2 regions of the Aminiphilus sp. genome follow, and region 2 is predicted to be linked to the other one. Evidence: predicted binding sites of a transcription regulator. Region 2 holds the regulator's gene; the other holds the start of a gene.
The links. Region 2 encodes HrcA, which represses chaperone genes, less so after heat shock. Its sites were predicted from a motif close to TTAGCACTCNNTNNNANNGAGTGCTAA; they were not measured.

Region 1: a site for HrcA is predicted at 1,413-1,439, ahead of groES (co-chaperone GroES). Genes of this name have one in related genera too.

What each region holds. Positions count from the first base shown of each region.
Region 1 covers NZ_JARKPW010000058.1:779-12,144, forward strand. Annotated here, with positions in the region: gene groL (chaperonin GroEL) at 1-1,012, opposite strand, end outside; gene groES (co-chaperone GroES) at 1,094-1,381, opposite strand; gene tsaD (tRNA (adenosine(37)-N6)-threonylcarbamoyltransferase complex transferase subunit TsaD) at 1,695-2,711, opposite strand; gene Q1K49_RS03845 (hypothetical protein) at 2,902-3,447, opposite strand; gene murJ (murein biosynthesis integral membrane protein MurJ) at 3,755-5,323, opposite strand; gene Q1K49_RS03855 (hydrogenase maturation protease) at 5,414-5,902, shown strand; gene lptB (LPS export ABC transporter ATP-binding protein) at 6,291-7,016, opposite strand; gene Q1K49_RS03865 (hypothetical protein) at 7,019-7,879, opposite strand; gene Q1K49_RS03870 (aspartate-semialdehyde dehydrogenase) at 8,371-9,399, opposite strand; gene Q1K49_RS03875 (aspartate kinase) at 9,381-10,610, opposite strand; gene thrB (homoserine kinase) at 10,591-11,366, opposite strand, start outside.
Region 2 covers NZ_JARKPW010000171.1:14,231-34,427, reverse strand. Annotated here, with positions in the region: gene nrdD (anaerobic ribonucleoside-triphosphate reductase) at 1-270, opposite strand, end outside; gene nrdR (transcriptional regulator NrdR) at 329-787, opposite strand; gene rpsU (30S ribosomal protein S21) at 1,020-1,202, opposite strand; gene Q1K49_RS10670 (histidine triad nucleotide-binding protein) at 1,237-1,578, opposite strand; gene Q1K49_RS10665 (DnaJ domain-containing protein) at 1,613-2,722, opposite strand; gene Q1K49_RS10660 (Hsp70 family protein) at 2,719-4,302, opposite strand; gene mtaB (tRNA (N(6)-L-threonylcarbamoyladenosine(37)-C(2))-methylthiotransferase MtaB) at 4,317-5,648, opposite strand; gene Q1K49_RS10650 (RsmE family RNA methyltransferase) at 5,665-6,414, opposite strand; gene Q1K49_RS10645 (50S ribosomal protein L11 methyltransferase) at 6,368-7,264, opposite strand; gene dnaJ (molecular chaperone DnaJ) at 7,369-8,502, opposite strand; gene dnaK (molecular chaperone DnaK) at 8,516-10,345, opposite strand; gene Q1K49_RS10630 (nucleotide exchange factor GrpE) at 10,431-11,126, opposite strand; gene hrcA (heat-inducible transcriptional repressor HrcA) at 11,116-12,156, opposite strand; gene Q1K49_RS10620 (histidine phosphatase family protein) at 12,497-13,144, shown strand; gene Q1K49_RS10615 (hypothetical protein) at 13,872-14,627, shown strand; gene rlmN (23S rRNA (adenine(2503)-C(2))-methyltransferase RlmN) at 14,727-16,520, opposite strand; gene glyA (serine hydroxymethyltransferase) at 16,616-17,905, opposite strand; tRNA gene Q1K49_RS10600 (tRNA-Ala) at 18,172-18,246, opposite strand; gene Q1K49_RS10595 (phosphodiester glycosidase family protein) at 18,445-20,196, shown strand; gene Q1K49_RS10590 (hypothetical protein) at 20,193-20,197, opposite strand, start outside.

The DNA of each region.
Region 1 (11,366 bases), on a different contig from region 2:
AGTTCCCCGCGCCCTCGACGATGGTGGTCTCTTCCTTGGAAACCCGGATCTTCTTGGCGCGACCCAGCATGGAGAGATCGGCGTTCTCGAGCTTGATGCCGATTTCCTCGCTGACGACCTGACCGCCGGTGACGATGGCGATGTCCTGGAGCATGGCCTTGCGGCGCTCGCCGAAACCGGGAGCCTTCACGGCCACGACCTGGAGAATGCCCCGAAGCTTGTTCACCACAAGGGTGGCCAAAGCCTCACCCTCGATGTCCTCGGCGATGATCATGAGGGGCTTACCCGCCTGCACGGCCTTCTCGAGAACGGGAAGCATGTCCTTCACGTTGCTGATCTTGCCGTCGTTGATGAGGATGTAGGCGTCGTCCAGTGCACACTCCATCCGCTCGGGATCGGTGACCATGTAGGGGCTGATGTAGCCCTTGTCGAACTGAAGCCCTTCCACCATCTCAAGGGTGGTTCCCACGGTCTGGCTGTCCTCGACGGTGATGACCCCGTCCTCGCCGACCTTCTGCATGGCCTCGGCGATGAGCTCGCCCACGCCCTTGTCATTTGCGGAGATGGCGGCGACCTGAGCGATCTTCGCCTTGTCCTTCACGTCCAGAGCGAGGCTCTTCAGCTCGTCCACCACGACATCCACAGCCTTCTCGATACCGCGGCGCATCAGGATCCCGTTGGCCCCGGCCACGACATTCTTCATGCCCTCGCGGATCATCGCCCGAGCGAGGACTGTGGCGGTGGTGGTTCCGTCTCCGGCGACATCGTTCGTCTTGGAGGCGACTTCCTTGAGGAGCTGCGCTCCCATATTCTCGAAGGGATCCTCAAGTTCGATCTCCTTGGCGATGGTCACGCCGTCGTTGGTGATGGTGGGAGAGCCGAACTTCTTCTCGAGAACCACATTGCGTCCCTTGGGCCCGAGCGTTCCACCGACGGTGTCGGCCACGTGGTTGATGCCCCGCATGAGCGCCCGACGGGCGTCTTCGCCATATGCAATAATCTTCGCTGCCATTGGTTGTGCACCTCCTGGAGGAATTGGGTATGTCTACGTTTCACTGTGCCGGAAAGAACTCCCTGCGGGAGAAGAACACCTCTAGCCGACGATGGCCAGGACGTCCCGCTCGCTGAGGATGAGGAACTCCTCGCCGTCGATCTTGACTTCCGTTCCGGAGTACTTGCTGAAGATGATGCGATCTCCCACCTTGACCTCAAGGGGAAGCTTCTGTCCGTTTTCGAGAACCTTTCCGGTCCCGACGGCCTTCACTTCGCCCTCCTGGGGCTTCTCTTTCGCCGTGTCCGGAAGAACGATGCCGCCCTTGGTCTTTTCCTCCTGGGAGAGGACCTTCACAACGATACGGTCCGCAAGGGGTTTGAGCTTCATTCACAATCCCTCCTCAAATTTTGTTTCCGTGTTAGCACTCATTTCGAACGAGTGCTAATTTGACCATGAATGATCTTACTGAGCTTCAGACAAGATCTCAAGCGCAGTGAGATCCATATTTCCACAGAAAAAGGCTTTCTATCCTCTTTTTTCGCTTTTTACGTCGTTTTTTCGACCATTTTCATTCTGAGCCTTTGTGGTCTCTCGCGACAGCAAAGCCGCCGAGGCCGTTTTGTCCCGAATTTCAGGCAGAACGGCCTCGGCCAAGGAAGAAACGGGCGCACGCGAACGTGCGAATTTCACGTGGCAAGGCTCAGCGGGTGAGGGGAAGCGCCGGATCCGGCGAGAGGGAGAGGTCGGAAAAGAACCCTCGTCGGTAGATGTTGTATCCCGCTGCGGCGATCATCACCGCATTGTCCGTACAGAGAGAGAGGGGGGGGAGAAAAATCTCCACGCCGGGCAGCGCACCCAGCGCGCTCCGCAATGCACTGTTTGCCGCAACCCCCCCCGAGACGGCGACGCGGCGCACCCCCGACCGCAGAACGGCGAGGCGGATCTTTCCGACGAGCGAAGCGACGGCGGCCTTCTGAAAGGACGCGCACACATGAGCCGCGGGAATGGGTTTCCCTTCTCTTTCAAGCCTGCGCAGCACCCAGAGGACCGCCGTCTTGAGACCGCTGAAACTGAAACCGATCTCGTCGGAATGTTCAAGAGGCACGGGAAGCGGAAAGGCATCGGGATCGCCCTCCCGGGCGAGCCGGTCCACCACCGGGCCGCCGGGATAGCCGAGCCCGAGCAGCTTGGCCACTTTGTCGTAGGCCTCCCCCACGGCGTCGTCCTTCGTCTCGCCCAAAAGCTCATATTCACCGAAGGAGCGCACGAAAACGATCTCCGTGTGTCCCCCCGAGACGATGAGGGAGAGAAAGGGAGGCTCCAGAGACGGATGGGTGGCTACGTTGGCGAAGAGATGTCCCTCCAGGTGATTGACCCCCACGAGAGGAACTTCCCAGGCCTGGGCAAGCGCCTTGGCACTCATCACCCCCACGAGAAGAGACCCCACGAGACCAGGTCCTGCAGTGACCGCAACGAGCGAGAGCTGCCTTGCGGGATTGCGGACTCCCGCCTCCTCCAGGATCCTCTGCAGCAAGGGAAGCAATATCTCCTGGTGACACCGGGAGGCGACTTCGGGAACGACCCCTCCGAAGGGCGCGTGCTCCGCTATCTGGCTCGAGATTCCCTGGGCGAGAACGGTGCGCTGGTTTTCGAGAACACACACCGCCGTGTCGTCGCAGCTCGTTTCGATGCCGAGTGTCAGAAAAGGGAACTCCACCTTCAATGCCCTCCGCAACCGCAGCCGCCACCGCAGCTGCTGCAGCTTCCGGTACAGCCCGCCTTCTTTCGACGGGGCTCCCCCTGCTCGTGGATGAGACTCTTTCCCCGACAGCGGGGACACTTGTTCGCGAAGGTCTCACAGGAAAACCGCTCCCCGCAGGAAGCACACCGATACACGTGCACGCTCTTCACCTCCCAGGAATGCGCAGCTTCGTCGCGTACTCTCCGTAGCCGAGACGGATCTCTTTCCCCGGAGCGATCTCTCCCGGAGGAACGACGAACGCGAACACGCCCACCGTATCGGAGGGAATCTCACCGTGGGGAAAGAAGTCTTTTCTCGTAAGGATGTCCTTCCACTGCACCGCGTAGGTTCCAACAAAAATCTGTTCGGGTTCGAAGGTCCAGGGAATAAGCGCCCGATAACGGCAAATGAAGAGGATTTTCCCTTTTGCGGCATTGCTGAGAAAATGTTGCACATGCCATTTGAGCCAGTCCGGCGCTTCCGATTCGCCCCCGGAGGCGCGGCTGAGCACATTGTCCACATAGACGAAGGTCATCTGCCCCCGAGCACCGACGATCATACCCCCCAGATCCTGCCCCTCCACCCAGACGTTGGCGGATCGCTCTTCCACAAGTTCCTCCACGGACAAAGCGCGAGCGACGCGTTCTGTCCCCGCAACAAGGACCACGCACACCGCAAGACAGATGCTCAAGATACGGAACACGTTCTTCACGGCGAAATTCCTCCCTTCTCTGTGGCACAGAGAGCGCCTGCGGAGGAACACGTTCCTCCCGGCGCAGACAATGATCCTCCCGGAGGACAACGAACGCAAGTCTTCCCGCCGTTCGGAGAGGATGAACATATGCATCGGTTCTTCTCGCTGAAAAGGTGCCCGGCGGACGGACCGCCCCCTGCCTCCTCCCTTTCCCGGAAAAGACGATCTCGTCGGGACGGTCCCCCGCACACGCTCCGCCTCTGGTTTCACTCTACAGCAGCATTTCCGGCGCTACGACCGACTCTCCCGGGATGCCTCTCTTCCGCTACCTCCGACGGCGCAACGCGCTCCGTACCCATTCCCATTCCCGACACTTCAATCGACGCGTCGTCAAAGCATAAACCGCTCCACCCATGCAGGCGACACCTCCAAGCCAGAGCAGTCGCAGCGCAAGGGATGCCGCGGAAGGATAGGGCAGCAGGAATTTCCAGAGCAGGATCATCGCCGTCGTGAACGCCAGGGCGATTCCCACAGGCTTTCCCCATTCCGGCGAAAAGAGCCGGTCTCTACCCTCGCGCACCTCCCCGCCGAAACGCCGAACCCGGACGTACCCGACGAGTGCGGAGACCGTAAAGGCCATTGATGCAGCCAGGGCAATGCCTCGATACGAAAGAAGAGACATGAGCAGTATGCTCGCGCCCAGGTTCACGGTCACGCTCGACACTGTGACGAACAGTGCATCCCTGGGTCTGCTCCGTGCATAGAGAGCCCTCATGGTCACCGTGGTACAGGCCATTCCGGGAAGGCCCAACGCGTACATGGACAAAACCCCTGACGTGGCATTCCAGGCCCACACGTCGAAAGCACCCCGAAAGAAGAGCACGTGTACGATCTCCCGGCTGCACGCCACCGTCCCGAGCACCACGGGAAAAACCACGAAAAGAGCGAAGCGAAGCGCATCCCGATAGAATTCCATGAACTCTTCGTTCTCTCCCGGAGCGATGCGGGAGAGAAGAGGGAGTACCGCCTGGGAGAGGGCCACCACGAAGAGCCCCAGAGGAAGCTGGAGTACCCGGTCCGCGTAGTTCAGAACGGAAATGACCCCACCCTCCAGAAAAGAACCGAGCATGCGACTCACCAAAGGATTCACCTGATTGAGGGAAAGCCCCACCGCGTAGGGAAGAAAGAGCACGAGCATGCGCCGGAGTTCCGGATCCTTGCGGTTCGGCCGCTCGGGAAAAAGCGGCACCCCCAGCTTCCAGCTCCATCCCCACTGCAGGAGCAACTGGGCCAGGCCGCCGAGGAGAACCGCCGCAACGAGACCTCTGATACCGAAGGCAGGAACGAAAAGAAGAACCACGGCGATGAAGGTCACGTTGCTCAGCGCCGGTGCCACGGCGGGGACGAAAAAGGAATCCAGACTGTTCAGGACACCCATGGCGAGAGCCCCCAGAGAGACGAAAAGAAGGAACGGAAAAAGCGATCGGGTGAGGGATTCGGCGAGAAGCCGGATCTCCGGAGCGAACCCTGGAGCCATGAAACGGACCAGAAGCGGTGCGGCGACGATGCCTCCAAGCACCACGGCAACTCCAAGAAGCAAAAGCACCGTCATGGCCTGGCGGGCGAGGCGCACCGCCCGCTCCTTTCCGTCCCTGGCAAGCACCTGAGAGAAGACGGGAACGAACGAGGCGGAGAGTGCTCCCTCCGCGAGGAGCTGGCGGGAGAGATTCGCCAGCGTGTAGGCCACGTAGAACGCATCGAGCTGCCTCGTCGCACCGAAACAGCCCGCCATGAGCACCTCGCGGATCAATCCGAGGATTCGGCTGGCGAAGGTACCGAGCATCATCGTGAAGGCATGGCGTACCATGCGGGCATTGCGTGAGGAACCGTCCATAGGGTATCCTCCTTGACGGAGCGTGTTTCAGAAACGACTCCCCGAGAAGAACCGGCGAGGAATGGAACACCGAAGGGACTGACAACCGTCATGAATGTGAAAAAAACAACGAGTGTTCTCTGGGGCGTCGGAAATCCCCTCCGCGGGGATGACGGCGTTGGAGTCCGCATTGCCGAGGCGCTCCTGGAGGCATCTCCCGAAGGAATGGAGATACGCCTCTGTGAGACCACTCCGGAAAATCACCTGGCACACCTCCGGAGGACGAGACCGTCCCGGCTCATCATCGTCGATGCGGCCCTCATGGGCCTTGCCCCCGGGGCCATACGGCGCCTTCCGCTTGCATCCTGCGAAGGCACCTCCTGGAGCAGCCACGGCATTCCGCTTTCCTCCTTGCTGGAGGAATTCTCCCGGGAGATGGACATGGTCGTCATCGCCGTAGAACCGGCCCTCAGAGAGCATTCGCTCGAGCTTTCTCCGGAGGTGGCGGAAGCAAAAACAGTTCTTCTCGCTCTCCTCGAAAACGAAGAACTCGAGAGCATTCCCCTGCTGGAAAAAAGATCCCGCGCTTTCATTCCGTAGCGCCATCGGGGAGAAATCCGACTCGACAGCAGACCGCGTCCTCGATCCAGTTCGTTCCGTTGCGACGAAGGCACCCACCGTTCCGCCCCAGTCACCTCCAGGCGAATTTCCTGCAATGACCCGTTTTTCCAAAGAAACCTCTGAAGAAGGCTACGCTGGCCCCGCAAGGAGCCTCGCAGAGCCTGATGCGACTCGAGTCAAGGGAAAGGAAGTTCTGATCAAGTAGAAATCGCCCTTCCTCAATCTCGATCACATCGCGTTTTTCAGAGATCGGCGCAGCATTTTTCAGAGGTTCCGAAAGCGAAAGGTTTTTATTCAGAGCTTTCCAAAGAGGAATGCACGGACAGGAGGTCGCAGAAGTCCTCAATCGAAACGCCATCCTTGGCCGTCACCAGGAAAAACGTTCTCCCAGGTAGAATTTCCTGGCCACCTCGCTCTCGGCCACATCCTGGGGAGATCCCTCCACGACGATCTGCCCCTGGTGGATCAGACAGGCCCGATCCGTGATCGCCAGAGTGTCCCGTACGTTGTGGTCCGTGAGCAGAATGCCGAATCCCTTCTTGCGGAGATCCAGGATGATCTGCTGAATGTCGTAGACCGCAATGGGATCGATGCCGCTGAACGGTTCATCAAGGAGAATGAACTCGGGCATGATGGCGAGACATCGTGCGATCTCCACACGCCGCCGTTCACCGCCGCTCAGGGCGTATCCCGGCACGGAACGGACCCGTTCCAGTCCGAACTCTCGCAGAAGATGCTCCAACACCTCGCGCCAGTCCCCAGAGGAATGGTTCTGCTCCTCAAGGACAAGGCGCAGATTGTCCTCCACCGAGAGATTGCGAAACACCGACGCCTCTTGGGGAAGATATCCCACGCCGAGCCTTGCGCGCCCGAACATGGGCAGTTCCGTAACATCCCTTCCGTCCACGTAGACATTTCCAGAATCGGGGGCGATGAGTCCGACGAGCATATAGAAGGTCGTCGTCTTACCCGCACCGTTCGGACCGAGCAAACCGACGATTTCCCCCTGCTGCACGGAGAGATTCACCGAGGACACGACGGTCTTCCCACGGTAACTCTTGACGAGGCGTTCCGCCGAAAAGATCCGTCCCATGCTCACTCCCCCACGGGAAAGGTGAGTTGGGGTTTTCCGAGGGCTTCGATGCGCCGGGTGACGAGGTTCATCACCAGGCTCTGGGCGGAAACAGTGCGCCCGGCCTGAACCGCGGAAGCGTTTCCCGTCACGACGACGGAGCCCTTGACGATGGAATAGATTCCCTTGGCACCGCGAATGCGCACGGGCTTTCCGTCCCGTCCGGCGACCTCCACAAGAATGCCCCCTTCGGCAGTCACCTCCGCGAGCACCCCCTCCTCGACACGCCCCACCACCGTGGGTGCCACCAGAGAAACACGCTCCTTGGGGTCCTCGAAGCGCCGCACATTCCTGGCACGGAAATCGTCGCCCTCGCGCCATGCGGAGTCGGCCTCGAAATTACGCCCCTCCCAGAGGATCGACACATCCCCCCTGGCCTCGTAGGCCACGGAATCGCCGAGGCGATATTTGATCATCTCCGCCCTCAGACGATCTCCCCCGGAGGAGATGGACACATCCCCGGACGCAAGCAGCCAGGCATCCCGTGCGCGATAGGTGAGGTAGGTGCAGGCGAGTTCGAGTTCTTCCTCGGGAAAGGCCGCCGCCACGTTTCCGGTGAGAATGAAGAGCGAACCGTCGCTCCGCCCCTCTCCCCGCTCGGCGGTGATCCGGCCTGCTCCTCTGCGGATGATCACGTTTCCCTCGGCGACAATGCGCTGCGACTCGGGGTCATAGCGGAGCGATTCCGCGGTGAGCGTCACCTTTCCCTGCGATGGAACCTCCTCGGCCTTCTCCGCAAATCCCGCGGAGGCAAAGCAGAGAAGAAAAGCGATCACGCCCGCCCCCAAAAAGGTAATGACAGTTGCGCTGACACGGCGCTTCATGACTGTTCCTCCCGGGAAAAAGCTCTGCGGCGCCTTCGGCGCCGCAGCTATTCTATCCTATCGGGTCCGGTTCGTGCACTTGCCGGAAGAGAGAATCGGCAATTCCACGCAGTCCTTCAGCCGAAATCCACCATTCTACGGCTACCCGGTTCGAGAGAGACGTTCGGGGAAGAACGGGCGCAGATCTATCCCCATCCCATGCCCTTACGGAAAAACATCCCCTCGCTCCGGAGATTTCCGGGCACGTTTGCCCGTGGATCCGTGTGCGGAGGCGCTTTCGAGAGAAACGTCGCAGCGGGAATCGCCTCTCCTTCGAAGAACTTTGGAAACGACAGTTCGCACAAGAGCCTTTCCGGAGATCCCGTAAAACGGAATCGGGACGAAAGGTCCCGCACCTTCCGGGAGATTTCGTCAACTCCCGGCGCACCTCACCGGGAAAGTTGCCCGCCCGACGGACTGCTCCATCCGCCGGGAGAGAACGAAGAAGGGGTTCAGTGCCGGAAAAGCCCCTTTTCCAGCAACGTCTCGCCGATCTGTACGGCGTTGAGGGCCGCGCCCTTACGGAGATTGTCAGACACGACCCACAGGGCAAGAGCGTTGCTTCGCGCCGTATCCCGGCGAATGCGTCCCACGTAGACGGGATCCGTCCCTGCGGCTCTTCTGGGGAGGGGGTAAACGCTCTTCCCGGGGTCATCTTCCACGACCACTCCGGGGGCATTTCGAAGAATCTCCCGGGCCTCATCCGGAGAGAGGGCATCGCGGAACACCGCCGTCACGGCCACGGCATGCCCGCGAAACACGGGAACCCGCACGGTGGTACAACTCACCGGAAGCTCGGGAAGTCCCAGAATCTTCCGGGATTCCCGAACCATTTTCCACTCTTCCTCACTGATCCCCTCGTCGTCGAACCCGCCGATATGGGGCAGGGCGTTGAAGGCGATGGGATGGGGATAGATCTGCGCCCGCTCTTCCCCGCCGAGAGGCACGCCTCTCTCGAACCGGGCAAGGGAGCTGCCCTCCGCAAGCTCCCGGAGAGCCTCCTGTCCCGTTCCGGAGACGGACTGAAACGTCACGGCGGCGAATTCGAGAAGCCCCGCCGCCTGGTGCAGCGGGTTCAGCGCAACGACGGTCTGGATGGTGGCGCAGTTCGGATTGGCGATCACCGCGGGCGTTTTCGGGAGCGTTCCCGCGTTGACTTCGGGCACCACCAGGGAGACATCGGGAGCCATGCGCCAGGCCGAGCTGTTGTCCACCACCCAGGCGCCCTTGTCCCGAGCGACGGGAGCCCATGTCCGGGAAGGATCGCTGCCCGCGGAAAAGAGCGCCAGATCGACCCCCTCGAAAACATCCTCCGACACCGCCCGCACGGAAACACTCTCCCCGCGAAAGGGAAGCTCGATCCCCGCGGAGCGCTCCGACGCAAGAGGCAACAGTTCGTCCACGGGGAAAGAACGCTGCTCCAGAACCGCGATCATTTCCCGACCGACCAGGCCGGTGGCTCCTAGGACGGCGACGCGCACGGTGCTTCCTCCTCAACGAAATGACGATGCAGCGCGCGCACCGCCGTTGCCACCTGTCCGGAGGGAATGACGCAGGTGATGGACTGGGAAGTGGAGGCGATCATGTCGATGTTGATCCCCACGTCGGCGAGAATGGAGAACATTTTCGAAGGGACTTCGGGATGGTTGGCGATGCCCGCGCCCACCACGGAGATCCGGGCGATCTCCGTGTCGAAGGTCACGCCCTGGGCCTCGATATCCCGGGCGACATTCCGGCAAATGCGGATCGCCTCGCCAAGAAACGCCTTGTGGACAAGAAAAGCAATGTCGTTCACGTCGCCGCGCATGACGCTCTGAATGATCATCTCCACTCCGATGCCATTCTGGCCGAGCGCTCCGAAGAGCTTCGCGGCGATACCCGGAACGTCCGGCACTCCCAGTACGGCCACCTTGGCCACGTTTCCGTCCTGTGTCACCGCCTGAACGACCAGGCGCTCGTTCACATCTTCTCTCATGACCCATGTTCCCTCCTCTTCGTCGAAGGACGACGCCACGTAGACGGGAACGTCATACTGCGCCGCCATCTCCACACTCCTCGCCTGGAGCACCTTGGCCCCCATGACGGCCATCTCCATACACACACCGTAGGAGACCCGGGAGAGCTTGCGCGCCTCCGGAACGAGCCGGGGATCCGCGCTGTAGACGCCGGTCACATCCGTGTAGATGTGGCAGGCGTCCGCTTCCAGGGACGCGGCGAGGGCCACCGCGGACAGGTCAGACCCGCCCCGACCGAGCGTGATGATATCCCCCGAGGCATTGATGCCCTGAAAACCCGCCACCACTGGAACCGCCCCCTCGGCGAGAGCTTTTTCGAGGTGATGGGGTTGCACCGTGCGGATCCGCCCTTCCATGTGATAGCCGTCGGCATAGATCCCTGCCTGCAATCCCGTGAAGGAACGGGCGGGAATCTTTCGATCCCGCAGGGCGAGAGCGAGCAGTGCGATGGACTGCTGCTCTCCCGTGGCGAGAAGCTGATCCATTTCCCGGTTGTCCTGCCCCCGAAGCTCTCCGGCGAGTGAGAGCAGTTCGTCCGTGGTCTTTCCCCGGGCGGAGACCACGACGACAACCTCGTTGCCCTCCCTGACGAAAGGTTCGATCCTCGCGGCCACGGCGTGCATCCGCCCCGGATCCGCCACAGAGGATCCCCCGAACTTAAGCACCAGTCGCGACACGCACGCCACCTCCGGACAGTTTCGCACCAGCCTCGTCCACATCGAGGACAAAGAACCGGGACCGTACACCATTCCCCGAGAAGATGCGGCACATGCGCCCCGCCACTCCCTGGGGATTTCCCCTCACGAAGGCCATCATGCTCGGTCCCGAACCGCTGATGGCCACTCCCATGCACTCGGGACTCTTCCGGATCTCCGAAAGAATCTCCTCGCCCCCCGGAAAGAGTTTCGCCCGGAACTGCTGATGCAGCTTATCCTCCATGGCCCAGAGAAGATGTTCCCAGGACCCGGTGGCCCATGCGGCGGTAAAGAGAGCCGCACGACTCACGTTGAACACGGCGTCCTTGAGGGAGACCACCTCGGGAAGAACCTCCCGGGCTGCCTTGGTGCTCACTCGAAACTCCGGAACCGCCACCACCACCGACACGTCCGGAGGCATGGAAGTCAACCGAAGATAGCGAAGGCGCTCCCCGTCCCAACAACTCACCACCATGCCGCCGACGCAGCAGGGAACCACATTGTCCGGGTGCCCTTCAAGACGGACCATGAGAGGCAACAGTGCCTCTTTCGACAGAGGGCGTTCCCGCAGGGCGTTCGCGAGCAGGACACCTCCCACCACGGCGCCGGCGGAACTGCCCAGCCCACGACAGAGGGGAACCGCGTTGAGGGCCCGGAAGACCAGTCCCGGAGCTTCCTTCTCCCAGGACTCGAAAGCCGCCTCGTAGGAACGGATGACCAGATTCGCCGCGGGATCCT
Region 2 (20,197 bases):
GCTGTGGTCCCGCAGCTTCGCCCCGAGTCCGCGCTGGAACAGCTTGACGTTCACCATCTCCCGAATGACCGTGGTGGTGACGCGATCACGCCCCCACCGCTGGAGGTCCTCCTCCACTTCGAGGGCGATCTCTCCCGCCAATCCAGGCTCGACTCCGGCCTCCACCACGAGAGCCTGCTGTATGCGCCCGGCGTTCCAGGGGGACCGCTCCTCCTGAGCCAGAGCATCCACCATGAGCGCAAGGTCGGTGGCCTCCGAAAAAAGGGGCATCTGTCTCCGCTTCGGCGTCTCCGCCTCAAGTACTTTTTCCAAGGGGCTCACGATCACATCATCCCTTCTCGTCGAGTTTTTTCACAAAATCGGCAAAGGCCGAGACATCGGCAAACTCCCGGTAGACCGAGGCAAACCGGACATAGGCCACCTTGTCCAGGCGGCGCAGCTCCTCCATGGCAAGCTCTCCCACGAGAGTACTCGGAATCTCCCCCTGCCCGCGATTTTTCATCGCACGTTCGATACGCGCCGCGACATCCTGAAGTCCCTCCAGGGAAACGGGGCGCTTTTCACAGGCCTTGACAAGCCCTCTCAAAAGTTTCTGGCGGTCGAACGCCTCCCGCCGCCCGTCCTTCTTGACCACGAGAAAAAGGCGGGATTCCTCCACGCGTTCATAGGTGGTGAAACGATTTCCGCAGAAGGGGCATTCCCTTCTGCGCCGAATGACCCGCCCCTCCTCGGTGGTGCGGGTCTCGATGACACGCGTCTCCGAAGCGTCGCAACGCACACAATGCATGCGCACACCTCCATATAGCGTCGTTGATGGAAATTATACATTACATGTGGTGTTTTGCGAAGCTGCAAAGATGAGCCGTTCTTCCCTGTGGCGGGACGACATTCCGGGTCTTGGGACTCAACATGAGAGGGAAGCGGGGGAAAAGAAACGAGGACGGATTCGCGCTCCGTCCTCGTTCATTCGTCGTACGAAGGTGTCATGGAAAAACACGGGGGAAACTGCCCCGAAAACGTTACGCCTTGGGGCTCTTGCGCGTCGCCGCAGCGCGTTTGCGCTTCTTGATCTCGCTCGGCTTCTCATAATGTTCATGCTTACGGGCTTCACGAAGGACTCCGACTTTCTGCACCTCGCGTTTGAAGCGCCTCAGTGCGTCATCAATGGATTCGTTTTCCCGACGAACAACATGTGCTGCCATTCCCGTTCCCCCCCTTCTCCACCGCCACCAACACTCAACCCGGAGGCCAGGAAAAACGACGCCCCGATAAAAGATGAACGTGAAGGTGGGGAATGGTCTGGCACGCCTCTTCGCCGCAATTGACGACGAGACGGTACCCCCTTTCCTCGATTCCGACCGCCCGTGCCGTCTCCACAACGGCAAGCATGAGATGCCCCCACGTTTCGGGATCGTCACACTGTGCAGCGGAAGGAACGTGTTGTCTGGGAACAACGAGAACATGCCCGGGAGCGACAGGATTGATGTCCCGAAAGGAAACGGTCCACTCGTCCTGGCGAATCACCTGCGCCGCAACCGCTCCTCGACAGATGTCGCAGAAGAGGCACATCTCGTCCATTTCTTTTCCCCTCTCCTTCTGTAGCCTGTCCATTCTAACGGCAGAAAGCCCGCTCGACAAGAGCTTTTGCCCAGACCCGAACGGACGATGAGGGATGTTCTCTGAGCAGGCGCCGAAGTGCTGTCAGCACGAGAGGTGAGAGGGGGCGTTCCGCACCGCTTCCGTTCTCTCCGGAACGCTTGAGGAGACGCAGAAGTGGCACGAGCACCTGTTCTTCGGAACGTCGGAGAAGCCTGAGCGTCAAGCCTTCATCGAGACAGGCGGCTTCCCGGGACCACACGGCGAGAGCCTCTCCCACAACCATGGAAGAGGCGTGCGACAGAAAAGCGCACAGGAATTCATTCCGCTCCGGCAGAACGTGCAGCCACTTGAGTGTATAAAGAGCCTGGTTCTCTCCGAGAGAACGCGCCCTGGTCGACAAGACCGAAGCAAAACGCCTTCCCGGAGGCGATTCGGGAGGAATGACGTCGAGCAGGCGTCGCAGCTCTTCATCCGCAAGAGTCGTGTCTGCGAGAAGCGTCTCGAAGGCTTCGCAGACTGCCTTCGTCGCGATTTCCGGAAGAAGTGCATCCACCGCAAGAGCCCGGACAAGAGGATGACGGCTCCGAAGCCGTTCCAAATGGAGCGCGAGAACTGCGCCATCCTCCTCCTCGTGCCTGGCGGCGTAAAACTCGCGCATCCGTTCCTCCGCCTCGGCGATGATTCCTGAGATCCGTTGTTCCCGCTGTTTCTCCCGGAGTTCCTCCCGCCGAAGTCGCTCCTGTTCTTCCGCGACTCGTTCCTCGGCTCGCTTTTTTCTGCTCTTCCGCCAGCTCTCCCAGGACGCCGCAGCTTTGGCCCAAAAAGAGGGATTTCCCGAATGGCTCTGGGAGGACGGCCTTCCCTGGCCCGCTCCGTAGGTTCCCCCGGATCGCCGCCCTCCGCCTCGGGGGGCAGCTGCTCCGTCGCGGGAGGCAATCTGCGTCTTCAAGGTCATGTAGGCGGAGGTGATCTCCTGAAAGCGACGGGCACTTTGAGGCCCCGCAACATCGGGATGACAGGAACGGGCAAGATGTCGGAAAGCGGACTTCACTTCATCCCAGGAAGCATCCGGACGGAGCCCGAGCTTACGAAAACTCGCGTGCAGTTCCATTCCGGAGTTCATTCGTGCACCACCTTTTCCAGATCCTCAACCATATGTCGCAGAATGAGCAGGGCCTCTTCAGAAACAGATCCCTCGTCTTTGAGAATCTGTACCTTTCCAAGAAGCACGGAGATCCGCCCCTGCTGTTCGGGGGAAAGCGCCAGGGAAAGGCGTGCCAGGCGCCTTTCCAACGCGGGCAGGTCCTCCCGGCGACGCGCATCCGCCGCCGCTCCTCCTCCGGTGATGTCGAGCACCTCCGAGGTAATGACCCTCCCGCCCCGGCGACAGACCTCCACCCGGAGAACACCTCCGGAGTCGACCAGAAAATGCACTTCCACCTCCGCGCCCTTGACGTCCGCGTCGACGTGCACGCTTCCGAGAAATCTCCGGGATCCTCCGCGCCGCTCCGTCTGTACCACCGAAACTGTGAATCCTCCCGATCCGAGGGTGGCGAACCTCCTCGATGCAGACGCCGGGAGAGGCATTCCCTGCTCAAGGAGAACCACCACGCTCCCGTCCGCCACTTCGACGCCGAGGTTGCCCGAGAGCACGTCGATGAGAAGACGTTCGCCGCTCTGATAGGCACACAGAGCGGCGCCGATGGCCACGGCTTCGTCGGGACACATGCGGAGATGATCCGGTTCGGCGACACCGGCGGAAAGAGCACGACGTAAAAGCGGAATCCGGCTGCTTCCTCCCACGAGAAGCAGTTTTTCCGGAGCATGACGCCGCCAAAGCTTGCGAACGAGCCCCACCACTTCCGCGATAGGGGGCTGCATGAGCGCTTCGAGCTGCTCCCGATCCACTTCCCGGGAGACAGGCTCTCCGGGGAAAAGCCCTCCCGGAGGATACCAAACGGCACGCAACGCATCGGAAAGGGTGATTTTCATCTGCTCCGCCTCGGCGAGAAGGACCGCCCAGCGGGGATCCTCCCGGTCTGGTTTTTCCCCGGAGACGGAACTCCAGAGCCATTCGGCGAGGAGCACGTCGAGATCGGCACCACCGAGATCACCCCGACCGATGGAATCGATGACCTGCCACACCTGTCCCTCCCGCTCCACAACGGTGACATCCACCGTACCCGCACCGAAATCGAGCACGAGAAATCGTCCCTCACCTCCGACAGCGAGAGCTGCGGCGGTGGGTTCGTTGACGATCTTTACCTCGGAGAATCCGGAGGTTTTGGCGACGCGCATCATGGCCGCCCTCTCGGGAAAGCTGAAATGCGCCGGAACGGCAAGAACGCAGGACGTGACGTACTCGCAGAGAAACGCCTCAGCATCCTCCCGGAGAAGCGTGAGAAGAGGCGCCAGGAGTTCTTCCGCGCCGTACTCCTTGCGTCCGAGGCGAACCCGCCAGGCGGGGTCCCCCACGTGGCGTTTCACGTTCCACCACGCTTTCCGGGGCTCCCGGAGCGCGATCCTCGCGGCATCCTCGCCGGCAATCCAGCCCTGCGAGTCCGTCCGGGCCACGTAGGAGGGCGTACGGACATTACCCCACCTGTTCGGGACGAGCACGGGCGCATTCGGTCTTTCGGGGCGCGCCACCGCCGAAAGCGCGTATCGGGTTCCAAGGTCAATGCCCAGAATCGGCGAACCCATGAGCTCTCGCCTCCTCATTCGCCCCGTCTTGAAGAAAAAACACATTCCAGAACATCATTGTGAAGCAAATCCGCACGGATGGCAATCTCCGAGCCGGGAAGCACTCCGGAAGGGCACGAGGCGGCAAGAAAGTGTTCCGTCAGGCCCGAGGCACGGAGACCGTCGTCCTCCTCCACGAGAACCCGGACATTCCTGCCTACCCATTTCGCCATAATACGCCGCAGGAGATCCTTTCCCAACGCGAGTGTCTCCTCGCACCGCTCCCTCAGGATTCCCGGGGACACTCTGCCGGGAAAGCGAGCCGCTGCGGTCCCTTCCCGGGGGGAAAAGGGAAACACATGCAGGCGGCCAAAGCGCATCTCCTCAAGAAAGCGCAGGGTTCTGCGAAACGCACCTTCGTCCTCTCCGGGAAATCCCACGAGAACATCCGTGCTGATGTGCACATCCTCTCCGAGGATACGACGGATTCTCTCGATGATTCGGGCGAAATCCTCCGGCGCATATCCTCTCGCCATGCGCTGCAGCACCTCTTTATCCCCACTCTGAAGGGGTATGTGCAGATGAGGACAGAACGCGGAAATGTCCGCGAGCATCCGAAGCAATTCTTCGCTCGCGGAGAAGGGCTCCAGGGAGCCGAAACGAATCCTCGAAATCCCCGGAACCCGGGAGAGTTTGCGTACCAGGGTTCCCAATGCGAATGGATCGGCGGCACCTCCGGAAGCACCATATCGTCCGAGATGCACACCAGTGAGAACAACCTCACGGCATCCCGCTTCCGCAACACTCGTGACCTCGCTCACGATGTCCGCTTCAGGGCGGCTCACCGGCTTGCCTCTTACAAAGGGGACGATGCAGTAGCTGCAGAAGTGATCGCATCCGTCCTGAATCTTGACGAATGCCCTGGTGTGCGCGGTGAGAGCGGGGAGAAAGAGGGCATCCCAGGACTCGTCGGTACGAAGATCGTCCACGAGAATCCGTGATGACGCGAACGCCGCGACATCCTTTCCTCCACGTCGCCGGGCAATCTCCTCTTCTACCAGGTCCGGAATGAGGTGCTTACGTCGGTTCCCCACAAGGAGATTCACCCCGAGCGCCTCCGCCCCTTCCGCGTCGCCCACGCGCTGGGCCAGACAGCCGCAGAGAACGAGACACGCTCCGGGATTCTCCCGGCGGAGACGCCGGAGAAGCTGCTTCACCTTTCTGTCCGCCTCGGCGGTGACCGTGCAGGAGACCACGATCGCTGCATCCAGCGGAGCTTTTTCGACCAACAACCATCCCCGGGCGAGGAACGCCGCGGCGAGGGCCTCTCCCTCGTACTGGTTGGTGCGGCAGCCGCGGGAACGCACCAGAATCCTCGGCCGTTCAGAGAGACAGGGCATCATCGGTTCGGTACAGCCCCTCTCTCGTCAGGGAAAACCAGGAACATCCCACGGTCACCGCCGTAGGCGCACGCAGAATTCTCGGGCCGAGCGAAACGGGCACAAAACCCAATTCCCTGAAACGCTCCTTCTCTCGCGGGGAGAAATCGCCCTCGGGGCCCACCGCAAAGGCGACGTCAGCACCGCATCGGACACTTCCCAGAGGGCGGGCGCCTCCGTCGAGAATCGCCGCGTAACATTCGGAAGGAAGCGTGACCGGGTCGATCTCCTCGACATCCAAAGGGGGGAAGAGGTGGGGCGGTGACGACGCGCCGCACTGTTTGGTAGCCTCAAGAAGGATTCGCTGCCACCGCTCCATCCGTCGTGGTGTGGAAAGTATTGCGCCCTTGGGAACACTCCGTTCGCACCGAAGAGGCAGGATCTGTGCCACGCCCACTTCGACGGCGTTTCGCAGAAGGGCGTTCCAGGCATCCTCCTTGAGGATTCCAGCAAGGAGGAGAAGATGGAGCGAGGTCTCCGGAGAGGGGATCCGCTCGCATTCGACACCCTCCCATTGCTCCTGGTTCTTCTCAAGGGAAAGAATCACCCGCCATCCCGGCAGCAATCCCTCCACCCTGTCACCGACGACACACCGGCGAACCCGAACAAGATGGTGTACTTCGTCGGCATCGAGAATCCACCGCCCCTCAGGCGTTCGCAGACTCGTTTCGAGTCGAAGGCGCGGCAACGACACCCCACCAGTCTCCTTTCTCAAGTTCCTGCAGGGGAACGAGTCCGGCCCGTCCGAGCGCGGCGAGGAACTGTTCCCGTTCCCGCACTACAAGACCGGAAAACAGGGCGACCCCCTTTTCTCCCAGAAGAGAACGCACGGACGGGAGCATCTCCAGAAGCGGTTCGAGCACGATGTTCGCCAGCAGGCAATCCACGGGAGAGGTAAATCCACGCAGCAGATCTCCCGTCTCCACCCGGACCTTTCCGGCAGGAAGATCGTTGAGGCGGCAATTCTCCTCGATCTCCGGAATCACCGCAGGATCGAGATCTCTGGCCGTCACGTCCGTCGCGCCGAGTTTGACCGCTGCAATGGAGAGGATGCCCGATCCGGAGCCGATATCCACGGCGGTCATGCCGGGAAATGCGTGGGACTCCAAAAGTTCCAGCATGATCTGAGTACTCTCGTGATAGCCGGTTCCGAAAGCGCTTCCGGGATAGATATACAGAGGAATCCGCCCCACCGGCTCTTTACCGCGGTGCCACGGGGCGAGAACGACGAGACGGCGTCCCACGTCGAGAGGGGGGAAGGCGTCCTTCCATGCGGTGTGCCACTGTCGATTTTCGATTTTTCCCATATCTGCGATGGAAATGTTCGGCCACGGTTCGAGGGCCTCGCCCAAGCGCCCGAGCCAGAATCCCAGATCGTGGGAATTCCGGAAATAAGCCCGGAGTCGAATCCTCTCCGCTCCCTGCTGCTGTTCCGCGCCGATGCTGCCGGAGAGTTCCGCCAGAGAGGCGAGAACGTCCTCATCCCCGTCTTTGCCCTCGAGGATCACGTACCACCAGAAACCGTCTCCGCCCGTCATCGACATGACATCAACCTCCACAAACCGCAAGAGGGAGGCCAAGCCTCCCTCTTGCCTCTTTTTTCAAGTGTACCACAATTTCAACGGTACGCCACCGGGGTGTTGTTTACCTATCCGAAAAAGGATTTCAGCTTGTCCAGAAAACTTTCATTTTCTTTGACAGAAACATCCATTTCCTGGGCAAGAGCCTGGAGGAGTGTTCTCTGGCGCTCCGTCAAATCCCGGGGCACCTCCACCGAGAGGTGAACGACAAGATCACCTCGTCCTTTGCCGCGAAGCCGCGGCATTCCCTTTCCGCGAAGCCGGAAGGTCTCTCCGGGCTGACTCCCCGACGGAACGTCGAGCAATTCTTCCCCATCAAGAGTCTCGATGGGAATTTCACACCCCAGGGCGGCCTGGGGAAACAGGACGGAAACCCGGGTGTGCAGCCTGTCCCCGTCGCGTTCGAAACGGGGATGCTCCCGCACACGCATCAGAAGGTAAAGGTCCCCGGGAGGTCCACCGTTGACTCCCGCCTCTCCCTCTCCGGTAATGCGAAGTCGGAGCCCCGTGTCCGCCCCTGGCGGAATGCGCACGTCCAGCCGGTGGGACTGTCGGAGCATGCCGTTACCGTTACAGGATTTACACGGTGAGGAAATGATTTTTCCCCTTCCCGCACACCGGGCGCAGGGCGTTACGGACGAAAACTGCCCGAAGGGAGTTCTCTGGACATGCTCCACCTGGCCCCGCCCTCCACAGGCGGGACACGCCTCGGGAGAAGTTCCCGGCTCCGCACCAGTCCCTCCGCACCGTTTGCACCCCTCCCACCGGGGAATCGAGACCTCTCTGACCGCACCGGAAAAGGCTTCCTCCAGCGTGCATTCCAATTCCATCTCCAGATCGGAACCCCTCCGGGGAGCGGTGGAGGAGCGGCCCCGCCGCCCTCCGCCGCCGAAGAAGCTGTCGAAGATATCCCCGAAGATGTCGCCAAAGGGACTCGCTCCGTCGAAGGGACTTCCACCCTGGGGAATGTCGCCCACAAAACCGAACTGATCGTACTGAGCCCGTTTCTGGGGGTCGCTCAGGATCTCATAGGCCTCGTTGATTTCCTTGAACCGCTCCTCCGCCTCCCGATTTCCAGGGTTCGCATCGGGGTGAAACTTGCGGACGAGCTTACGGTAGGCCTTCTTGATGTCCTCGGTACTCGCCTCCCGGGGCACGTCCAATATCTTGTAGTAATCCTTAGTCTGTCCAGGCCCCGGCATTTTCCGTCACTCCCTACGCCTCGCCCTTGTCCGAGAACTCCGCGTCCACCGTATCCCCCTGAGACTCGGCGGCACCCTGTTCCGGCGCCGCCTTCGCCGCGTCGCCCTGAGAGGTTTCCTGGGCATACAGCCGCTGCACCAGAGGGTGCACCTCCGCAGTGAGCGCACTCAGGGCTTTCCGGATCGCCTCGGGGTCGCTCTCCGAGGAGGCACGTTTGAGCGCCTCCAAGCCCGTCTGAATCTTGCCCTTCTCCTCGGGCGTCACTTTGTCGCCGAGGTCGCGGAGGAGTTTCTCCGTGTTGTACACGGTGCTGTCCGCTTCGTTTCTGGCTTCGGCAAGTTCCTTCTTTTTCTTGTCCGCATCCTCGTTGCTCTCGGCCTCGTTCTTCATCCGCTCGATCTCCGCCTCGGAGAGCCTGGAGGATTGGATGGTGATGTGCTGGCTCTTACTCGTGGCCTTATCCTTGGCGGTCACATTGAGGATGCCGTTCACGTCGATGTTGAAGGTCACCTCGATCTGGGGAATGCCCCTGGGCGCGGCGGGAATGCCGTCGAGGAAAAAGCGACCGAGGCTCACGTTGTCCGCGGCCATGGCGCGTTCGCCCTGCAGGACATGCACTTCCACCTGAGTCTGGTTGTCCCCGGCGGTGGTGAAGATCTGACTTTTGGAGGCAGGAATGGCCGTGTTCCTGTCGATGATTTTCGTAAAAACTCCACCCAGTGTCTCAAGCCCCAGCGAAAGGGGTGTCACATCCACGAGAACGATGTCCTTGTGCTCCCCCGCCAAAATCGCCGCCTGAATCGCGGCGCCCACGGCAACACATTCGTCGGGGTTGATTCCCTTCGTGGGGTCCTTGCCGAGGAGTTCTCGAATCTTCTTCTGCACCATGGGCATGCGCGTGGCCCCCCCCACGAGGAGCACCTTGTCGATCTCCTGCGCGGTGAGCCCCGCATCGGAGAGTGCTCTGCGGGTAGGCTCCACAACTCGCTCCAGAAGACCCGCGGTCATCTCCTCGAAACGAGCCCGGGTGAGCGTGAGTTCCAGGTGCTTTGGACCGTTCTGATCCGCCGTGATGAAGGGAAGAGAGACCGAGGTCTCGGGCATGGAGGACAGTTCCACCTTCGCTTTTTCGGCAGCCTCCCGAAGGCGCTGCATGGCCATCTTGTCCTTGCGGAGATCGATGCCGTCGCTTTTGCGGAACTCCTCCACCATCCAGTCCACGATCTTCATGTCCCAGTCGTCGCCGCCGAGGAGATTGTCCCCCGATGTGGCGAGGACTTCGAAGACGCCCTCTCCCACGTCGAGAACGGACACGTCGAAGGTACCGCCGCCGAGATCGAAAACCAGGAGTTTGTGCTCCCCCTCTTTGTTGGCACCGTAGGCAAGGGCTGCCGCCGTGGGCTCATTGATGATGCGGAGCACTTCGAGCCCGGCGATGGCACCGGCGTCCTTCGTCGCCTGGCGCTGCGCGTCCGTGAAATAGGCGGGAACGGTGATGACCGCCTTCGTGACGGGTTCGCCCAGATACTCCTCGGCGTCGCGCTTCATCTTCTGGAGAATCATGGAGGAGATCTCCTGCGGCGTGTAGTGCTTGTCATCGATGCGCACCTTGTGATCGGTACCCATTTTCCGCTTAATGGAGATCACCGTGCGCTCGGGGTTGACGATGGCCTGCCGCTTGGCAAGCTGTCCGACAAGCCGTTCCCCTTCTTTCGTGAACGCCACAACGGAAGGAGTGGTACGCATGCCCTCCGCATTGGCGATCACCGTGATGGCATCGCCTTCCTTAACTGCAATACAGCTGTTCGTGGTTCCCAGGTCTATTCCTACAACCTTTGCCATTTCGGATCACCTCGTCGTCCTTTGAAATGAACTTCCAAGAGAACGCAGCCGTTCCGGGCCGGCGTTCCCGTCTTTCTCGTTTTGCTCATGCACCCTCCGGAGCGGATTCCGCCTGGAGGCGCCCCACCCGGACCTGCGCAGCCCGCAGGACTTTTCCGCCGAGAATATACCCCATCTGGAGTTCCTGTACGATCTGTCCATCCATCGCAGGATCCTGCACGGGGACGAGCGCGACGGCTTCGTGCACGGCCGGGTCGAATGCACCGTCGCAGGGGATGGAGCTCACTCCCAATTCCTGGAGAGCGCCGAAAAACTGCTTCCGCACCATGGAAACACCTTTCAAAAGAGGGTCATCCGCCTGAGCGGCGGCAATCGCCCTGTCAAGATTGTCGAGCACCGGGACGAGAAGCAGGACCGCACGCTCCCCTGCAAGTTCCCGAAGGCGCGCCGCGTCACGTTCCACCCGTTGCCGAAAATTGTGGAAATCAGCGCGGAGCCGTGCACTTTCCTCGTTTTTCTCGGCAAGTTCCTTTTCCATCTCCTCCAGGACACTCTTTCGCGATTCCGCAAGGGCCTCCGCCTCATCGAGACGTCGCCGTAACACCTCCGCTTCTTCCTGCAGCCCAGCCACGCAGGCCGCCAATTCCGCCCTGGTGGGACCTCCGCCCCGCCTTCCGTGGACATCCGTTCCTTCTCTGGGCTTCCCTTCCCCCCGCTCCTCCCCGGGAGAACGACATTCCCGCAAAAGAGCCTCGTCGCGCATTTTCGCGTCAGTGAACATGCCGTTGTTCCTCCTCACTTCCATCGTCCTCGCGCAGTCCTTCGAGAACCGTTTCGAGCACGGCGATGGAGCTTTCGTAATTCATCCGCACCGGACCGATGAGACCGAGGATTGCCTTCCGCCCCCCCGCGTTTGCCGTGGCGAGAACCACCGAACAGTCGTGCATGCGCTCCTCAGGATTCTCCTCGCCGATGGTGACCGTAAGCGTTCCGTTCAGCGTGCAGTTATCCACAAGTTCCACGAGGGCCGACTCTTCTTCGAGAAGAGAAAATACCGCATGGAGTCGTCCCAGATCCTTGAAATCAGGCATTGCGAGCAAATGGTGAGCGCCTCCGCGGTAGAAACGAAAGGGTTGAACCGAGAGAAGCCCGTCCATCTCGGAAATGGCAGCGCGGCAGTTTCCTTCTTTTTCCCGAAGTTCGCTCATCACATACTGAAGAAGGTCGTTCCTGGCCTCGTTCCATGTCCGTCCCACCATGACCGCATTGATTCTCCGCGAAAGCGTTTCGAGTTCCTCCTGCCGAACTTCGCAAGGAAAGGCAATCATCTTGTGGTGCACGAGTCCTCCCTCGACGACGACGATGGCAAGTGCATGCGTACTGTCCATGCGCAAGAAATCCACACGGAGCAGACGAATCTCCTGAAAAGGCGCGAGGGTGGCGACGCTCACATATTGCGTCACTCTGGTCAGGAGTTGGGAAATGTATGCGAGAGCGCCCTCCACGTCGCGTCGTTGCTCCCGGAGGTCCGAGATCCACCGCTCCGCCTCGGGATGTGGTGCACGACGACGCTGAAGGATGGTGTCCACATACAGCCTGTAGGCTCTGGATGTGGGGATTCTTCCCGCCGACGTATGGGGTTGGACCAGATAACCCAGCTCCTCGAGATCGGACATTTCATTTCTGATCGTCGCCGCGCTCCGTCCCGTGAGATACTTTTTCGAAAGCGTTCGGGAACCGACAGGCTCTCCCGTCTGGATATAATCGTAGACGACAGCGAGGACAACCTCCAGTTGGCGTTCGGACAACATTTCCCCACCCCCCTTTCCATTGAACTGCTAGCACTCATTGGCGACGAGTGCCAATTCTCCATCGTCATCCGCACCGTAGCGTACCAACGCAACTCGGGATTGTCAAGACTGGTCAAACACTCTTGCAGAAAAACACACCGTTTCACATACTCTTTCGTGCCTCTCGATGAGCGAAGCCCTCCGTACTCACCCTTGTGGCGCCCCTCCGCCGGATCCCGTGATAGAATGCAGGAAACACTCGGAAGGATCCGCTCGCCGAGCGACAACGGATCGACCGGCAAAAAGGCGAATCATCCACGTATCCGTCATAATTCCACCAGGTTCGGGAGGCTGAACGCTCGTGAAAGAACAGAAAGGGCACACGACAATTATTCTGATCCGCCACGGAGAATGTGCCGGAAACCGGGAGGGGCTCTTCCGGGGAAGAAGGGATTTCCCTCTGAACGAAACGGGGCAGGCGCAGGCAAAAGCGCTTGCCCGGGAGATGATGTCCTTCGCTCCAAAGTACGTCTACACCAGCCCACTCTCTCGAGCGACGGAAACCGCCGAAGCCGTGGCTCACTCCTGCGGGGCTCTCGTGGACGTGCGGGAGGGGTTCAATAACATGGCTCTCGGACCGTGGGAGGGTGCCCCCAAGGAAACCATCCGCGAGAACTTTCCTGTCGAATGGGAATTGTGGCTGACAAACCCCGAACGCCTTCGTATCACCGGCGCGGAACGTCTTGCGGACGTCCAGAGGAGAGCCTTTTCCAACCTGGAACACCTGGTGCACCTGCACAAGGAAGACACCATCGCCGTCGTCACCCACAGGGCGGTCCTTAAACCACTTCTCGCCGCAGCGCTTGGAATCGCCGAGCCTTATTTCTGGAGGATTCATACGGATACCGCCTCGTACAGCATCCTCACCCACGACCCTCAGCGGGGATATTGCTGCACCCTGCTCAACCAAACCAGACATCTCGCGGAGTACATCTCCGAATGGGTGTGAGCGCGAACGCGTCATTGATGCATCCAAAGCCACCCGTCCCCCGTAAAAGCCCCGTTTCCGGCCCGATCGACCCTGTTCCGCGGTCCCTGGCGTTTTGGGTCGATGCTTCACGCTTGACCTTGCTCAGCGCACCGACTAAGATGAACCGGGCGCGCCGCTGCCCCTCATCTTTCGACAGAAATCCTGTCGCCCGGGAGTTTTGGCCATGATCCGTAGGACAGTAGTTTCGCGCTTCCGGCGCCGTTTTGTGCCGTGTTAGAGTGGGTCGTGTTTTTGGAAGCGACTGCGGGTAACCGTCTCGGCTCGCTGAGAAGCGCTCGAGATCTCCTGGTGGCCTCGGGTTTTGATATTCAAAAGACGAGCGGTGTCTACGAGGTAGACATCTCTGAAACACCCCGCCTTTTGGCGTTGGGTGTATGTCTTCTCGTAACCGCCCCGGAGGACGCAGAAGCGCGTTTTTCCGCTCTCGACCGGGCAGTCCGCAGTTTGCCCTGCGCCCCGAAATGTTCCGTTTTGGCCTCGTCGGACAGAGAAGGATTCTTGATCCATTTCGCCTCTGGAAAGGACTCTTTCCCACGTATCCCCTTCCTTGAGGTCCTTCCCGAATGGTTTCCGACAGCGGACGTTCCGGAACGAAGTCCCGGAAATCCCCCCGAACCGGAAGACTCCGTTTTCATCTCATTTCTCTGACGGCGACAAAAGCCTGCGATCCTTCAGGGGGTATGTCATGCAGCAGTGTATCCGTCGTTTCACCACGGCACTTCTCGTTTTTCTCGGGACATTCCTCTTCGCGTTTCCCGCATATGCCGCGGGAAGCACGACACGAGTTCTCTCAATTCCGGAGTATCCCTTCAGGATCGTCTTCACCGAGAAGGACGGACGCATTGTAAAAGCCTTTTTCCGAGCACCGGGCTACCTCAGGAGTCTTCCTGAGGTGGAAGGACTTCGTTATTCCGCCCAACATCTGACCGTGTGGCACGCAGATCTGGACTGGAGACGGGATGTCTTGTGGCGTTTGAGCTTTGTCGATCCGGAACACCAGGAGAAAGGACAGTTCCTGTGGTTCGGCGCGCTTTCCGGCGCCTCTCAATTCTGGCTCGTCGCGAGCCCCGCAGGAACAAGCCTGTGGGACAGCATTCCATTGAAAATCACGGCACCACTGGGAACGTCCCTCTACGTCTCTCCCTCCATTCCGGCCTATCAGGCCGCCGGCGAAGGCACGGAAGGCACATCCCTCTCCTTCATCTACACGATCTCACTTACCGAGAACGGCCCCTGTTTCGTCAACGTACCCGATGTGTACCAGCAACTCCTTCCCGTGACAACCCTCGTCGCATCTCATGAGACCGACAAAGGCAAACGGAAGGCCTATTCGCTTCTACTCCAGGATTTCGAGGCACTGGCAAAGAGCGAACAAGTCTCTTTGGAAAGCATCATGAACCTCTCCTGGAAGCAGCTTCTCACCGGACGATGGAATCCTTGAATCACACCTGCCCCTGCCCGATCCTGCAACGGGTAGGGGCACCCTGCTTCCATGTCGGTTGCGTTTGAACCGACAATCCAGGCCGTAAAAGACAAGAACTCACGCGTTTCGCTCGTTGCGTCTCCGACTCGGACGTCCGTTCTCCCGGGAAGTGCGTTTCGATGTTTCCGAGCCGCGGGAAACGTTTCTTTTCGATTCACCCGCCGCCATGCGCCCCCGATCCTGACGCCGCTCCCCACTTTCGGAAGGTCTCGGTCCGCTTTTTCGGATACCCCCTGACTCGAAACGACTGTGCTCTCCCGGGGCACGCTTCTCATTCTTCCGGGAAACCCCCTCCTCGTTCCGTCTCGTCCCTCTCGGTTTAAATTTAGAAGGACCACGGTTTTCTTTTCGCTCCGACAGACCGTTTCCCGAGTCGGCATGAGGCGCACGCGAAGAAACACCCTTCCGCGGGGGCCTCTCCGCACCGCTTCGCTCTTTTGCAAAGCCCTCGCTCTCGCGGGTCTGCTTTCCGAATCGGGACGAAGGCCTTTCTTCCCGTGCCTCTTTTTCAACGGAAGACGTTCCTCCGGATCGCCCGCCCGGACGATTCCGCTGGGAGAACCGACCGGACATCCCCGACCTTTCCCGCTCCGCCTTTCCGAATTTGCCCGATTCACCGCGGAAACGTCCCTCACTCGCATGTCTTTCGCCTTTTCCGGACGTCTCTTCCGTACTCCGCCGCCTCCCCTGCGATGTTTCAACGGAACCCTGCACTTCCCGCCATCCCGGGCGCCGATCTCCCACGCCATCAAGGGGAACACGGAGAGCACCACCGTACCGTTTCACGGGTGGAACCTCGCGGGAAGTCCCTGCCGGAGGCGGAGTGCTTTCCCGGCTTCGCAGCTGGCCACATGCACCGCGGACGTCTCCTCCGCGTTCACGGCGCAGTTCCGCATTGACTCCCCAAGCGCGCAGGTGATCCCTGAAACGCTCCGCCCGCTCGCGAGGAGGGCGTTCGAAATTGCCCGCTCCGGCATTGTAGGGAATGAGGTTCACATAGGCCTTGAGATCACCGATCCACGCCGCCAGCTCCTCCGCGTGGGAGGGAGAATCGTTCACGTCCCGGAGCAACATGTATTCGAGAGTGATGCGATCCCCTAAAACTCGTTGATAACGGAGCAATGCCTTTCGCAGCGATGCAAGGGGATACTTCCGGTTCAGCGGCATCAGGCGGGAACGAAGGGAATCGTTCGCCGCATGGAGAGACACGGAGAGTCCGACTCCGAGCGATTCCGCCGCAAGGGCGTCGATACCCGGAACAACACCGGCGGTGGAAATGGTGATGTGCCGCTGCCCCAGTCCTCGCATATGAGGGTCCCGGAGCATGCGAACACTTCGAAATACCTGCTCTGCGTTGAGAAGCGGCTCACCCATGCCCATGTACACCACGTTTTGAATCGGCCCTTTCTGGTGTGCCTCGATGGCAAGAAACTGGGCGAGCATTTCTCCTGCGGAAAGGTTCCGCACGAATCCTCCCTGGCCGGTAACACAAAAGGTACAGGCCAAAGGACATCCCACCTGGGAGGAAAGGCAGGCCGTAGTGTGTTGAGGATGCCGAAGAAAGACCGACTCGATCCGCTCTCCATCCTCAAGCTGCCACAGATATTTCAGGGTCCCGTCAAGAGGGGACATCTCCGCTTTTTCCAGCGCGGGCATGGTGAAACGAACGAGGGCATTCAGCTTTCCCCGCAATTCTTTCGAGAGATTCGTCATTCCCTCAAAGGTGAACACACGCTTTTTGTAGATCCAGTCGCAAATTTGCCCCGCCCGATAGTCGGGCTCGCCCATTTCGTCCCGCAGGAGCGAAACCCATTCCTCGAAATCCAGTTCCAGGGCATGCAGACGGTCCATAACGCACTCCTCCCTCATTTTCGACGAAAGAAGGACCCTCTGGGGGTCCCTCTTCCATCCGCTGTCGTTCCGCGTTTCGAAAGATTCTTCCCGTATCAGGGTTTTTGCGCCAGAGGCGATGAAGCAGCACGAACCCCCGAAGGTGCCTGCAAAAGCTCCGGATACAACGGAAACGCCTCGCTCAGTTCCTTAATCTCTTTCCGGGCGGCGAGCCGCGACGTTGCATCTTCGGGGGCGGAAAGCACCTTGTCGATGATCTCCGCGATCCGTTCCATCTCCGCCTCACCCATACCACGAGTAGTCACCGCAGCCGTTCCGAGACGAACGCCACTCGTCACGAAGGGTTTTTCCTTATCGAAGGGGATCATGTTCTTGTTCACCGTGATGCCTGCATCTTCCAAAAGCTTCTCCGCATCCTTTCCCGTGACATTCCGGGAACCTTTGACATCTACGAGGATGAGGTGATTGTCGGTTCCGCCGGAGACGATACGGAACCCTCGCTCGGCGAGAGCGGCGCAAAGCTTCTTCGCGTTTGCCACGACAGAGGCCGCATACGTTCGAAATTCGTCGGTGGCTGCCATTTTGAAGCAAAGGGCTTTCGCAGCAATGGCGTGCATGAAAGGACCGCCCTGCGTCCCCGGAAAGACGGAACGATCCAGCTCTTGAGCGTATTTTGTCTTACAGAGAATGAGCGCTCCCCGGGGCCCCCTGAGCGTCTTGTGGGTCGTCGTGGTGACGAAATCCGCGTGGGGCACCGGACTCGGATGGACTCGTCCCGCGACAAGACCTGCGATGTGAGCCATGTCAACCAGAAAGACCGCTCCGACTTCGGCGGCAATGGCTGCAAAGCGGGCAAAATCGATGAAACGGGGATAGGCACTCGCTCCAGCGACGATCACCCGAGGGCGATGCTCCTTCGCGAGACGTTCCACCGCTTCGTAGTCGATGGTCTCCGTCTCCGGCGTCACGCCATATCCGACGATACGATAGAGCTTCCCCGTGAAGTTCAACGGGTGACCATGAGACAGATGTCCACCCTGGTCCAGACTCATAGCCAACATGGTGTCTCCAGGGGCCATGAAGGTGAAAAAGGCGGACATGTTCGCCTGTGTCCCCGAATGGGGTTGCACGTTCGCATGTTCGGCGCCGAAGAGATCACAGGCCCGGCGTATGGCCACCTCTTCGACGGTTTCCACGAACTCGCAGCCGCCGTAATATTTCTTGTGCGGATACCCTTCTGCATATTTGTTCGTCAGTATCGATCCCTGGGCTTCGAGGATCGCCAACGGAACAAAATTCTCCGACGCAATGAGCTCGATACCATCCCGCTGTCGAGCGAATTCCGATGACACCAGACCATAAATCTCAGGGTCCAGCTCCGCCATACCGGCTCTCATGAACCACTCCACGTCGTTCCCTCCCTCATGTTTCCCGACATTTTTTCGGTCCGATTTCTCCCCTTAAATCATACCCTAAAATGAACCAAAGGGAGTAGATCAGGACAGTCTTCTCCGAAAACACACGCGCCTCGAAACATCCCTCCGGAGAACCCGAAGAACTGAGAGCACGAAGACGAAAATCGCCCTTCGTGAGCGCTTCCCCACAAAAAAAGAGCTCCGGCTGGAATCGCCGAAGCTCCTTGTGTACCAAGTGGTGGAGCTGAGGGGAATTGAACCCCTGACCTCTTCCATGCCAAGGAAGCGCGCTCCCGCTGCGCCACAGCCCCACTCGCAGAACGAAGCACATTATAGGGAGCCTGAGGAATTCTGTCAACCGGCACTTGCTTTGAAAAACCGCCGGGCCAACGCCGAGAAAGAAAACGTCTCGCCAGACCCGGATCACCCCTCTCACCTCTCCCCGGGAGGGAAAAGACACGCTATACTCGCAGCAGGAACGATTTTCTTTTTGAATGGGGGCAAGGATCATGACACGGCGACAGACGCGGAAAACCGTGTACTTCTTTTTTCTTGCGCTGACCGGTGTTTTTCTTTCCCCGACATGCTGTGTCGCAATCACGAGAGGTGACGTGGTACAGATTGTCGTGGATGCCTTGGGGCTCCCCCTCTGGGGAGGGAAAGAACGTTTCGCCGATGTCCCCTCTACTCACCCCCGGGCGAAGGCCATCGAAACAGCGTCGGCCTTGGGTATTCTTTTACCGGGGGACCGATTCCACCCCGACATCGAAGCGACACGAGCGGAAGCGCTGGGCTTCGCCTTTCTTGCCATGGGGTGGCGCCGGGAGGGTGAACTCGTCCGCACTTTCGCCACCGATCTCGACGCCGAACTTCCTCCGCACTTTGCCGCCTTCATCAAGATCGGCCGCTCCATGACCGTTCCTCCACCGGAGGAGTTCCTTTCCGAAGCAAAGAAAAACTGTTCTCCCGGCGACGCGGACCGTCTCGCCGCATGGCTCCGGGAGTGCAAACGCCGTCGCGTCATCTGGGAAGAGACCTTCCCCGGAGAAACGGGGGATCTTGTCGTGCATCGGGAAAACGTGGGGACACCTCCCGGCGCGTGGACTGTTGCCGTGGAAGAGTTTCCGGAAAAAAACGCCGCCGAGGCGTGCGCCAGAGAGCTTCGTTCCGCAGGCCACACCGTTCTGATCGTGGAGAACGCCTCGTCCTGGTCGGTTAGGACCGGTCCCTACAACCATTATCTTCAGGCATGGAAGGCCGCCGTCTCCCTGCCGAAACGATTCAATCCCACGGTGATCCCCCACGGCGGCAGCGCAAGCAATGCCCTGTTCTGGGCAGCCATCGTCGGATCTCCGGAACGTCTCGCCCCTCGCATTGTTCCGGCTTCGCTTCTCGGGGGAAAACGACTCCCCCTTTCGCGCCTCGCCGATGGTTTCGGCGGTGAGGGCGGCATCAACGGAGGCTATTTCGACGGCGCCGTTCCCATAGGGAGCCTCTTCGTGGAAGGCGTCCCCGTCGCACTTGCCCACGGAAACAGGTCCGCCGTGGGATGGAACCGTTCCGGTGATGTGCACTTCGGCAACGGGGCCTACCGGGCATGGGTCCTCGCGGGAACACAGTCTCTTCCAGTGAGCAAGCTCAACGGCGAGGTGCCGCCGGAAAGTGCCGGTCTTTTCACGACACCTTCAGGCGCTTTCGTGAAAATCGGGGACGGGCTGAAGATCCACGTGCGAAACGGAGTCATGACGTGGCGTTCCTTCGCCCAGGGAATGCACCCCGTTCCGGGGGACGGTTTTCTTCTTGTGGTGCGGGGGGAACTTCAAAAACGCATGATGGAGTTTCCTCTCCAAACACCGACAGAACTCCAGATCACATGGCAGGATGGTACGATGGGGAGAATGGAGTTCGTCCTCCAGGCCGGACCACTGTTGCTCCATGATGGGCAACCGTCCCTCGGCAATGAAGGGCTTTCTCCCTCTCTCACCGCGCTCCGCCATCCCAGAACCCTCGTGGGTTACGACGGCAAACGCATGTGGTGGATGGTCGTGGATGGAAGAAACTCCTGGAGAAGCACCGGAGTAACTCTCGAAGAGGCAAAACGCCTGGCTGCCGCCGCCGGTCTGACCCACGCGTTGAATCTGGACGGAGGCGGCTCAAGCACCCTCTGGTGGCGGGGTAAGCTCATCAACACGCCTTCGGATGGACAGGAACGTTCTCTGCCTTACGCTGTGGTCCTTGGATCGGACATGCCCTATCACTAGG